DNA from 4 places in the Kitasatospora sp. NPDC059648 genome. Region 2 is predicted to be linked to each of the others. Evidence: riboswitches for the same ligand, from Rfam matches in the RefSeq annotation. Region 2 holds a riboswitch; each other region holds the start of a gene.
What was found. Region 2 has a riboswitch for cyclic di-AMP ahead of ACFV1W_RS11810 (NlpC/P60 family protein). Riboswitches for the same ligand answer to the same signal wherever they lie in the genome.
Positions count from the first base shown of each region.

Region 1 (2,173 bases), on a different contig from region 2:
GCTTGTCCCACCGGGGCGGACGAAGACGGACGAAGGAGGGCGCAGGCGGTCGAGAGGGGCCGACCGGTCGGTCGGCCCCTCTCGAAGGGTCTCAGCCGAGGTGGAGGACCTGGCCGGGCACGATCAGGTTCGGGTCTCCGCCGACGGTGCCGCGGTTGCCGTCGTACAGCGCCTGCCAGCCGCCGGACACGCCCTGGGCGGCGGCGATGCCCGACAGGGTGTCACCGGAGCGGACGGTGTAGTCGTGGCCGGTCTGCGGGGCAGGGGCCGGCTGGGCGGCGCGCGGGGCGGCGTGCTTCGGGGTGTACTGCTGGGCCGGCTGCGTCTCCGGCTGCTCGGCCTTCTTCGGCGCGGCGTGCTTCGGCGCGTACTGCTGGACCGGCTTCGGGGCGGCCTTGGGGGCCTGCTGCTTCGGGGCGGCCTTGGTGGCCTGCTTCGGCGCCTGCTGCTTGGGGGCGGACTGCGCCTTGGTGTCCGAGGAGGTGTCCACGGCCGCCGGGGCGCCGCCCTTGCTCAGGCCGGCCTTCTTGGAGCAGACAGGCCAGGCGCCCGGGCCCTGCGAGGCGAGCACCTTCTCGGCGACCGAGATCTGCTGCGCCCGGCTGGCCTGGTCGGCCTGCGGCGCGTAGGCGGTGCCGCCGTACGCCTTCCACGTGCTGGGGGTGAACTGCAGGCCGCCGTGGAAGCCGTTGCCGGTGTTGATGCTCCAGTTGCCGCCGCTCTCGCACTGGGCGACGGAGTCCCAGGCGGAGGCCGGGGCGGCGGAGGCGCCGGTGGCGGTGAGGAGCGGCAGCGCGAGTCCGACGCCGGCCACACCGGCGACGGCGATCGCCTTCTCGGCCTGGGTGCGACGACGATGACGGCCAGATCCAACGAGCAGCATGAAGAGGTCCCTCTCCGCACGCCTGCGAGGTGAGCTGTCGGGTTCGGACCGGGAGGTGGCCCGGCCGCCGGCGGCGGAAACGATTCCGCTCGGGCGGCTTCACCCCAAGCCGTTGGAGGAACGGCAACAAACCTGGTTCCCCCGCCCCTGCCCAGGGTCTGGTCGGTTTCCCGTGGCGCGGCGGGCAGGATTCGGCGTTCCGCGCACGAGGTCCGCAGCTGCGAACTCCAGGGAGACTAGACAGATCTTCAGACCGATCACAAGCTCATATCGCCGACATCACACAAAAATCACGGCCCGTGTTCGATCGCCTACCAACAGCTGGGCTTTGTCCGGTTTGATGGCCGTTCATACTGCTGTCACCGCGCGGAATACGACGTCACATCAGTGTGTCGGACGCTCAGGGAGGGCGTGCGGCGAGCGTGGCTCGGGACTGAATTCGACCGGAAGTTCGCGCAATCCGCGCATGATCAGGCCACCGCGCCAGCGCAGGTTCTCCGGGCTTTCGGCCAACCGCAGATCGGGCAGCCGGGAAAGCAGGGTGGCCAGCGCGGACCGCCCCTCCAGCCGGGCCAGCGGGGCCCCGATGCAGTAGTGGATGCCGTGCCCGAACCCCAGGTGGGGGTTGTCGCTCCGGGCCAGGTCGAGGGTGTTCTCGTCGGCGAACCGGGCCGGGTCGCGGTCCGCCGCCGCCAGCACCACCAGCACCGGGTCGCCGACCGGGATCTCCACCCCGCCGATGGTCAGCGGCGCGGTCGCGAACCGCCAGGTCGCCAGCTCCACCGGTCCGTCGTAGCGCAGGAGTTCCTCGATCCCGGTCTCCAGCAGTGCCGTCTCGCCGCGCGCCACCGACTCCTGCAGCAGCGCCCGCTGGTCCGGGTTGCGCAGCAGCGCGTACGTCCCGTTGCCGATCAGGTTGACCGTCGTCTCGAACCCGGCGAAGAGCAGGATGAAGGCCATCGCCGCGGCCTCGTTCTCGGTCAGGTGCTCACCGTGGTCGCTCGCCCGGATCAGACCGGAGATCAGGTCGTCGCCGAGGTCGGCCCGCTTGCGGTGGATCAGCTCCAGCAGGTACGCCCGCATCCGCTTCACCGCCCGCCCGACGCCGCCGCGTTGGCCGCCTCCATGGCGGATCATCATTCCGGCCCAGTCGCGGAAGTCGTCCTGGTCCTCGGCCGGAACTCCGAGCATGTCGCAGATCGCGTAGATGGGGAGAGGGAAGGCGAACTCGTGGATCAGGTCCGCCGAGCCGCGCTGCGCGAAGCCGTCGATCAGCCGGTCGGTCAGCTG
Region 1 covers NZ_JBHWDU010000001.1:334,276-336,448, reverse strand. Annotated here, with positions in the region: gene ACFV1W_RS01555 (transglycosylase family protein) at 92-883, opposite strand; cyclic di-AMP (ydaO/yuaA leader) riboswitch at 889-1,057, opposite strand; gene ACFV1W_RS01550 (cytochrome P450) at 1,268-2,173, opposite strand, start outside.
Region 1: linked by a shared signal. The riboswitch ahead of ACFV1W_RS01555 (transglycosylase family protein) and the one ahead of ACFV1W_RS11810 (NlpC/P60 family protein) in region 2 are both predicted to bind cyclic di-AMP.

Region 2 (2,173 bases):
ATGGAAGCCAGCGGCATGTTGGAGACGGCCTCGTAGCGCACCGAGGCACCCGGCTTGGGCGCGTGCAGCACCTGGCCGTTGCCCGCGTAGATGCCGACGTGGTGGGCGTCGCTGTAGAAGATCAGCAGGTCGCCGGGCTGGGCCTGGGAGAGGTCCGTGCCGATCCGGGTGCCGGCGCCGGCCTGCTCCTGCGAGGTGCGCGGCAGCGACACGTTGGCCTGGTTGAACGCCCAGACCATCAGGCCGGAGCAGTCGAAGGAGCTGGGGCCGGTGGCGCCCCAGACGTACGGGCTGCCGACCTTGGTGGCGGCGGCGGCCAGCGCGGCGGCACCGTGCGAGCTGCCCGGGGCGATCTTGACCGGCGCGTTCGAGGAGCCCGACCCGAGGTCGGAGCGGCCGCTGTCGCGCGAAGCGCGGTCACCGGAGCCCGACTGGGAGGCCTGCGCGGCGGCGTCCGCCTTGGCCTTGGCGTCGGCGGCGGCCTTGTCCTCGGCCGCCTTGATCGCCTGGCGCTCCTGCTCGGTCAGCGTGTTGAGCAGGTCCTGGGCCGCCTTCAGCTTGTTCTGGACGTCCTCCTTGGACGCCTTCAGCTGCGCGGTCGTGGACTCCAGCTCGGCGAGCTTGCCCTGCGCCTCGGTGCGGTCCTGGTCCAGCTTGCGCTGCTGCTCCTGGAGCTGCTTCAGCTGGTTCTTCTGGGTGTCACCGGCCTGGTTCAGCGCCCCGGCCTGGTTGAGGAAGTTGTCCGGGCTGGAGGAGAACATCAGCTGGACGGTCGGGGATATGCCCCCGTTGCGGTACTGCTCGCCGGCGATCTCGGCGAGGCCGCCCTGCAGGTCGGTCACCTGCGCCTGCTGACGGGCCACCTGGTCCTGCAGGCCGGAGACCTGCTTCTCCAGCTCCTGCTGCTTCTCCTGCGCCGCGTTGTACTTCTCGGTCGCCTGCTCGGCCTGCTCGTTGAGCTGGTCGACCTGCTCCTTGACCTGTTCCTTGGTCGGCTGCGGGTCGGCGTGCGCGCCGGTCTGCGCGGAGAGGGCGACGGCCGCGGCGGCGAAACCGGTCAGGATCGAGACACGAGCGCGGCTGGCGGGCTTGGGACGACGATGGGACGCCACGAAGGCGGACTCCTTCTTCCTACATCCGCCTACCGGGTGAGCTGACGGGTTCGGGCCGGAAGCATGCCCTACGACGCCTCACGGCCTCACCAGCGGCCGACCTGGCGCCGATTCACCCCGGAGGAACATGGTTCCCCGGCTCCGCTCCGCAGCGCCCCCGACCACTGGGCTCCCCTGTCGGGCAGTCGCTTCGACCTGCCCCGCTGTTTCGCGAACTCGACGGAAACCACCGCCGCCACCCAGGCTGGGTGATCGACAGTGCGGTGGTTCGGGGCACGACCCTAGTAACTGAACCGTGATCCGTTCAAATCCTTGTCAGAAAAAAGACGGAAGGTTACCCATGTTCATTTGTGAAAATGACTGATCGTGATCACTGCTGCACGCAAAGCTGATCGACGCTCACCGCTCGGTCGGGCAATGGGCAAGCCTGAAGCGCCACCCCCCGGATCGGGAGGTGGCGCGGATCACAGGGGCGGAGTCGAACCCCCCGGGCGTGTCGGGCCGTCAGACCCTGCGGATCGTGTTGATCGGCATCGCGTCGGCCTTCATCACCTTCACGACGTCACCGGTGTGCGGCGCGTGGACCACCATGCCGTTGCCGATGTACATCCCGACGTGGTGCCGGTCGCTGCCGTAGATCACCAGGTCGCCCGGCTGGGCCTGGTCCAGCGAGGGCACCCGGGTGCCGACGTTGCCCTGCTCCTGCGAGGTGCGCGGCAGCGAGACGCCGGCCTGGGCGTACGACCAGACCATCAGGCCCGAGCAGTCGAAGGTGTTCGGCCCGGTGGAGCCCCACACGTACGGCGAGCCCTGCTTGCTCATCGCCTTGGCGACGGCCACGGCCGCGTAACCGCTGGCCGGCGGCAGGCTGCTGAGGTCGACCCGGGCCGCGCCGCGCGAGGCGCGGTCGTCCTGCTGCTGCTGGGCCTTCAGCGCGGCCCGGTCCGCGGCGCTGAGCGAGTTCAGCAGGTCCTGCGCGGCCTTCAGCTTCTGGTTGACGTCCGCCTTGGCCTGGTTGAGGTCCTTGGTGGTGGAGTCCAGCGAGGCCAGCACGGCGGCCG
Region 2 covers NZ_JBHWDU010000014.1:69,186-71,358, reverse strand. Annotated here, with positions in the region: gene ACFV1W_RS11810 (NlpC/P60 family protein) at 1-1,112, opposite strand, end outside; cyclic di-AMP (ydaO/yuaA leader) riboswitch at 1,123-1,276, opposite strand; gene ACFV1W_RS11805 (NlpC/P60 family protein) at 1,617-2,173, opposite strand, start outside.

Region 3 (2,173 bases), on a different contig from region 2:
GTGTAGTAGTCAGGGTTGCCGGGGTTGACGTGGTTGGTCAGCTCCAGCAGGTTCGGGTTGTCGGGGTGGTACTCGAAGGAGTCGACCTCTCCGTTGCCGTTCTTCCACGTCCACAGGGCCGGCCAGGCGCCGGTGCCGGAAGGCAGCTCGACCCGGGTCTCGGCGTAGTCACCGGCCTTGACCTGGAAGCCCTCGGTGGAGCCCCCGGTGGTCAGGAAGCCGGTGTTCCAGGACTGCTGGCCGTTCTCCAGGGTGGGGCCGCCAGGGGTGGCGGTGAAGGTGGCGACGCCGTTCGCGACGCTGACGTTGTTCTTGTTCAGCCAGTCGAGCTTGTTGTCGTCCGGGTTGTGGTTGCCGTACTTGTACGCGGTGCTCTTGTCCCCGACCCAGCGCTTGCCCCAGTCGATCGGGCCGCTGAACTCGTCGGACCAGGTCAGCGCCTTACCGGCGATCGGGGAGGCCGGTGCCGGGGTGCTCGGGTTCGCGGGGGCGCTCTGGCCGGTGGTGGCGCTCGGGCTCACGGTCGGCACGGTGGTCGACGCCGTGGCGCTCGGGCTCGCGGTCGGCACGGTGGTCGACGCCGTGGCGCTCGGGCTCGCGGTCGGCACGGTGGTCGAGGCCGTGGCGGTCGGCGTGGCCGTCGGGGACGGCTCGGCAGTGGGAGTGGCGGTCGGCGTGGCCGTCGGGGACGGCTCGGCAGTGGGAGTGGCGGTCGGCGTGGCCGTCGGGGACGGGGCGGGCGTCGACGTGCCGGCGCGGGAGACCACCAGCTGCTGCGAGGGCAGGTTGTGCCAGCCGCCGCCGAGGTCCTGCCAGAAGCCGAACTGGGTGTACGTCCCGGCGGGCAGGGTGCGTACGCCGCTGGTGAAGGTGAATCCGCTCGGGCAGAGCCGGACGTCGGCGGCGTTGCCCGGGAAGTCCAGGTTGGTGCCGCGCGCGTCGCGGACGCCCACGCCGACGGTCCTGGCGACGAAGCAGGACGAGGAGTGCAGGCTCAGCGAGGCGGTGGTGGCCTTGCCCGCGACCATGGCGGCGGGGGCGATCCGGTCCTGGGTGACGGTCGGGCCGGCGGCTGCCTGGGCACCGGCGACTGCCGGCAGCCCGAGCAGGCCGGCGCCGCTGATCGCGAACGCGCCGGTCGCGGCGAGTGCGGCGTTGCGTCCGCGGTGGGACGGGCGGGCGTGGCGGGGCGCGCGACGGCGCCCGGCAGGCTGGGGCACGGGAGTCCTCTGCGACGCCTGCGGGGTGAGCTGTCGGATTCGGGCTGCAGTTGCCCGGCCGCCTGTGGAGCGGCTTCACCCCTAGCCGCAGCCCGCACGCTGGTGCGTACGGGCCGGGCACTGACCTTGGTTCCCCCGCTCCCGTCCGCTGTCGTGCTCGGCTGCCCGCCGGCGGGTGGACAGGACTCGGCGCCCCGGCGGCGGGGTCCGCGAGGGCGGACGACCCGTTGCAGGCTAGGCAGGCTGTGCGTGAACGGACAACTCCACCGGGCCGGTTGTCGCGCAGCTCACAGTGGTGTCGATCAACGACGCTGCGTGGCCGCCGAGTTGATCAGTCCCGGCACCTCGGCCGGGGGTTCGGATGTCCAGCCCCGGGGGTTCAGCCGAGCCAGGCGGCCACCTGGCTCTCGGCCTCCGGCGACCAGGCCAGTTCCAGGTGGTTGAGCCCGCCGAGCAGCCGGGTGCCGCCGACGGTCGCGATGCCGGTGGTGTCCAGGGCGCTCGCGGTGAACACGATGCCGTCGCTGGGACCGCGGTTCTCGTCGAGCACGCCCGGGATGTCGGCCGAGCCGCCCGCGAGGAGGTAGGTGGGTATCGAGGCGGGGATTCCGGCCCGCTGGAGCGGGGCGACCAGCGAGCCTGCGTCGATGGCCGCCTGGATGCCCTGGCCGGAGGTGTAGAAGCCCTGGCCGCCGTAGTAGGTGGTCCACCAGTCCTGGGCGGTGGTGTCCACCCCGTAGGCGGCGTCCCAGCGGGCGAGCAGCTGGCGCTGGCCCGGGTAGCAGTCGCTGCCGCCGGTCGGCAGCACTCCCAGGCAGGGCTGCGCGGTGTACGTGCCGTAGCAGGTCATGTACAGGTGGGGGGACGGCGCGTTGGCGGTACCGCCGCAGGCCGGCCAGGTGGCCAGGTCGAAGTCCCAGCCGTGGGCGTAGACGTAGTCGATCCCCCCGTTC
Region 3 covers NZ_JBHWDU010000110.1:6,084-8,256, forward strand. Annotated here, with positions in the region: gene ACFV1W_RS36415 (hypothetical protein) at 1-1,220, opposite strand, end outside; cyclic di-AMP (ydaO/yuaA leader) riboswitch at 1,223-1,345, opposite strand; gene ACFV1W_RS36420 (esterase/lipase family protein) at 1,600-2,173, opposite strand, start outside.
Region 3: linked by a shared signal. The riboswitch ahead of ACFV1W_RS36415 (hypothetical protein) and the one ahead of ACFV1W_RS11810 (NlpC/P60 family protein) in region 2 are both predicted to bind cyclic di-AMP.

Region 4 (2,173 bases), on a different contig from region 2:
GCTCGACCCGGCCCTGCTCACCCACCGCCCCGCCGTGCGACCGCTCGCCCTGGACCGCCACGGCCTGGTGCTGCGCCTGGACCACTCGCACGGCCACCGCGACGTCCGCCTGGTTTTTCCCGAACCCGCCCGCGACACCGAGGACTTCGGCCACCGGATGCACGAGCTCCTCACCGCGGCCCAGCACGGCCTGCCGGCCCACCGGAGCTAGGCGCACAGCTCCGGCCGCGGTCGCCGACGGCGAACGAGCAGGTGGCGGCCGGCCCTTGGAAGACCGTCACCGCCCCGGGGCCCGACCGCCGCCGCCCCGGCCGGCGCATACCGGCCCCGAGCTTGTCCCATCGCAGGAGACAGCCGGGGTGACGCCACGCTCGAAGCACCGAACGCCGCGGGGCCGAAAACGGCAAGGGCCGGCCCGGCTTCGGGGAAGATGTCCCGTGAAGCCGGGCCGGCCGTGGGCGTGTCCCGCGCCCATGTCCACTATCGCGGCGGTCATCCGGTCGAGCGGTCACCCGACATGACCATCCCGGAGGACCGTTTCGCCCCCGCGACAGCGGTGGTTCCTGAAACCCGGTGGGGTCAGAGCGCGACGCCGTGCGCCCGCAGGTAGGCGACCGGGTTGATGTCCGAGCCGTAGTTCGGACCGGTGCGGACCTCGAAGTGCAGGTGCGGGCCGGTCACGTTGCCGGTGGCGCCGGAGAGGCCCAGCTGCTGGCCGACGGTGACGCGCTGGCCGATCTTCACGCCGATCACGGACAGGTGCGCGTACTGCGCGTACTTGCCGTCCGCGAGCTTGATCTCGACCTGGTTGCCGTAGGCGCCGCCGTTGCCGGCCTGCACCACGACGCCGTTGGCGATCGCGCGCACCGGGGTGCCGGTGGAGCAGACGAAGTCCTGGCCGGTGTGGTGGCCGGAGGCCCACATCGAGCCGGCCACGCCGTAGGCCTCGCCCAGCACCGGCTTGGCCAGCGGGGCGACGAAGCCGGAGCTGACGACCTTGGCGGCCGGTGCGGCCGCGACGACCTGGGCAGCGGCGGCCTGACCGCTCATCGTGGTCACCAGCGGCAGGACGAAGGAGGCACCGGCGACGGTGGTGGCGATGCCGATGCGGGCGGCACGGGGCAGGGCGAAACGGGGCAGGGCGAAACGACGAGCCTGTGCAGGCATGGGATTTCCTCTCCGACGCCTGCGAGGTGAGCTGTCGGGTTCGGGCTGGAGTTGCCCGGCCGCATGCGCGGCTTCACCCCGAGCCGGTCCTGGACGTCCGCGCCCTGAAAAGCACGAACTCCGGTCCGGCGACTTACCTGTGGGTCCCCCGCTCCTGCCGTACAGAGCTCAGTTCGAACCACCGGGCAGCGGCAGGACTCGGCGTTCCACCCGGCGGATCCGTCCGGACTGGCCGGGCGGTCGCTGAACTAAAACTCATCCGTTCGGGGGACGCAATGTCGATCTCTCGAACCGGCAATCGACGCCCGCAACGCGGTGACCCTCCGAATGATCCGCCACACCGTACGTGCACAATCCATTCACCCCGCGCCACTGATCCGCGACCCTGCGCCGATCACCACACCCCCGCGCGACCATCCGTTCACGCACCGTCCCCGACCGACACGCCTCCCGGTGACCCTTGTCACGTGCGCCCCACGGGGCGCAGGATCGGGCCGTGACCACCTCCGAAGCCGGCTCCCTGCGCCTGGGCACCGCACGGGGACGCTGGGTGCTGCTCGCGACGGTGCTCGGCTCCAGCATGGCGATGCTCGACGGCACCGTGGTGAACGTCGCCCTGCCCCGGATCGGCACCGACCTCGGCGCCTCCCTCGCCTCCCTGCAATGGACCCTGAACGCCTATCTGCTCACCCTGGCGGGCCTGATCCTGCTCGGCGGCGCGCTCGGCGACCGCTACGGCCGGCGCAAGGTCTTCCTGATCGGCGTGGTCTGGTTCGCCGCCGCCTCCGCGGCCTGCGCCGCCTCCCCGACCATCCACGTGCTGGTCGCCGCCCGAGCCGTCCAGGGCATCGGCGGCGCACTGCTCACCCCGGGCTCGCTCGCGATGCTCCAGGCGGTCTTCCACCCTGACGACCGCTCGGCCGCGGTGGGCCTGTGGTCCGGCCTGGGCGGGGTGTCGGCCGCCGTCGGCCCCTTCCTCGGCGGCTGGCTGGTGGACGGGCCCGGC
Region 4 covers NZ_JBHWDU010000007.1:38,031-40,203, reverse strand. Annotated here, with positions in the region: gene ACFV1W_RS06765 (DUF2470 domain-containing protein) at 1-211, shown strand, start outside; gene ACFV1W_RS06760 (M23 family metallopeptidase) at 580-1,167, opposite strand; cyclic di-AMP (ydaO/yuaA leader) riboswitch at 1,171-1,346, opposite strand; gene ACFV1W_RS06755 (MFS transporter) at 1,748-2,173, shown strand, end outside.
Region 4: linked by a shared signal. The riboswitch ahead of ACFV1W_RS06760 (M23 family metallopeptidase) and the one ahead of ACFV1W_RS11810 (NlpC/P60 family protein) in region 2 are both predicted to bind cyclic di-AMP.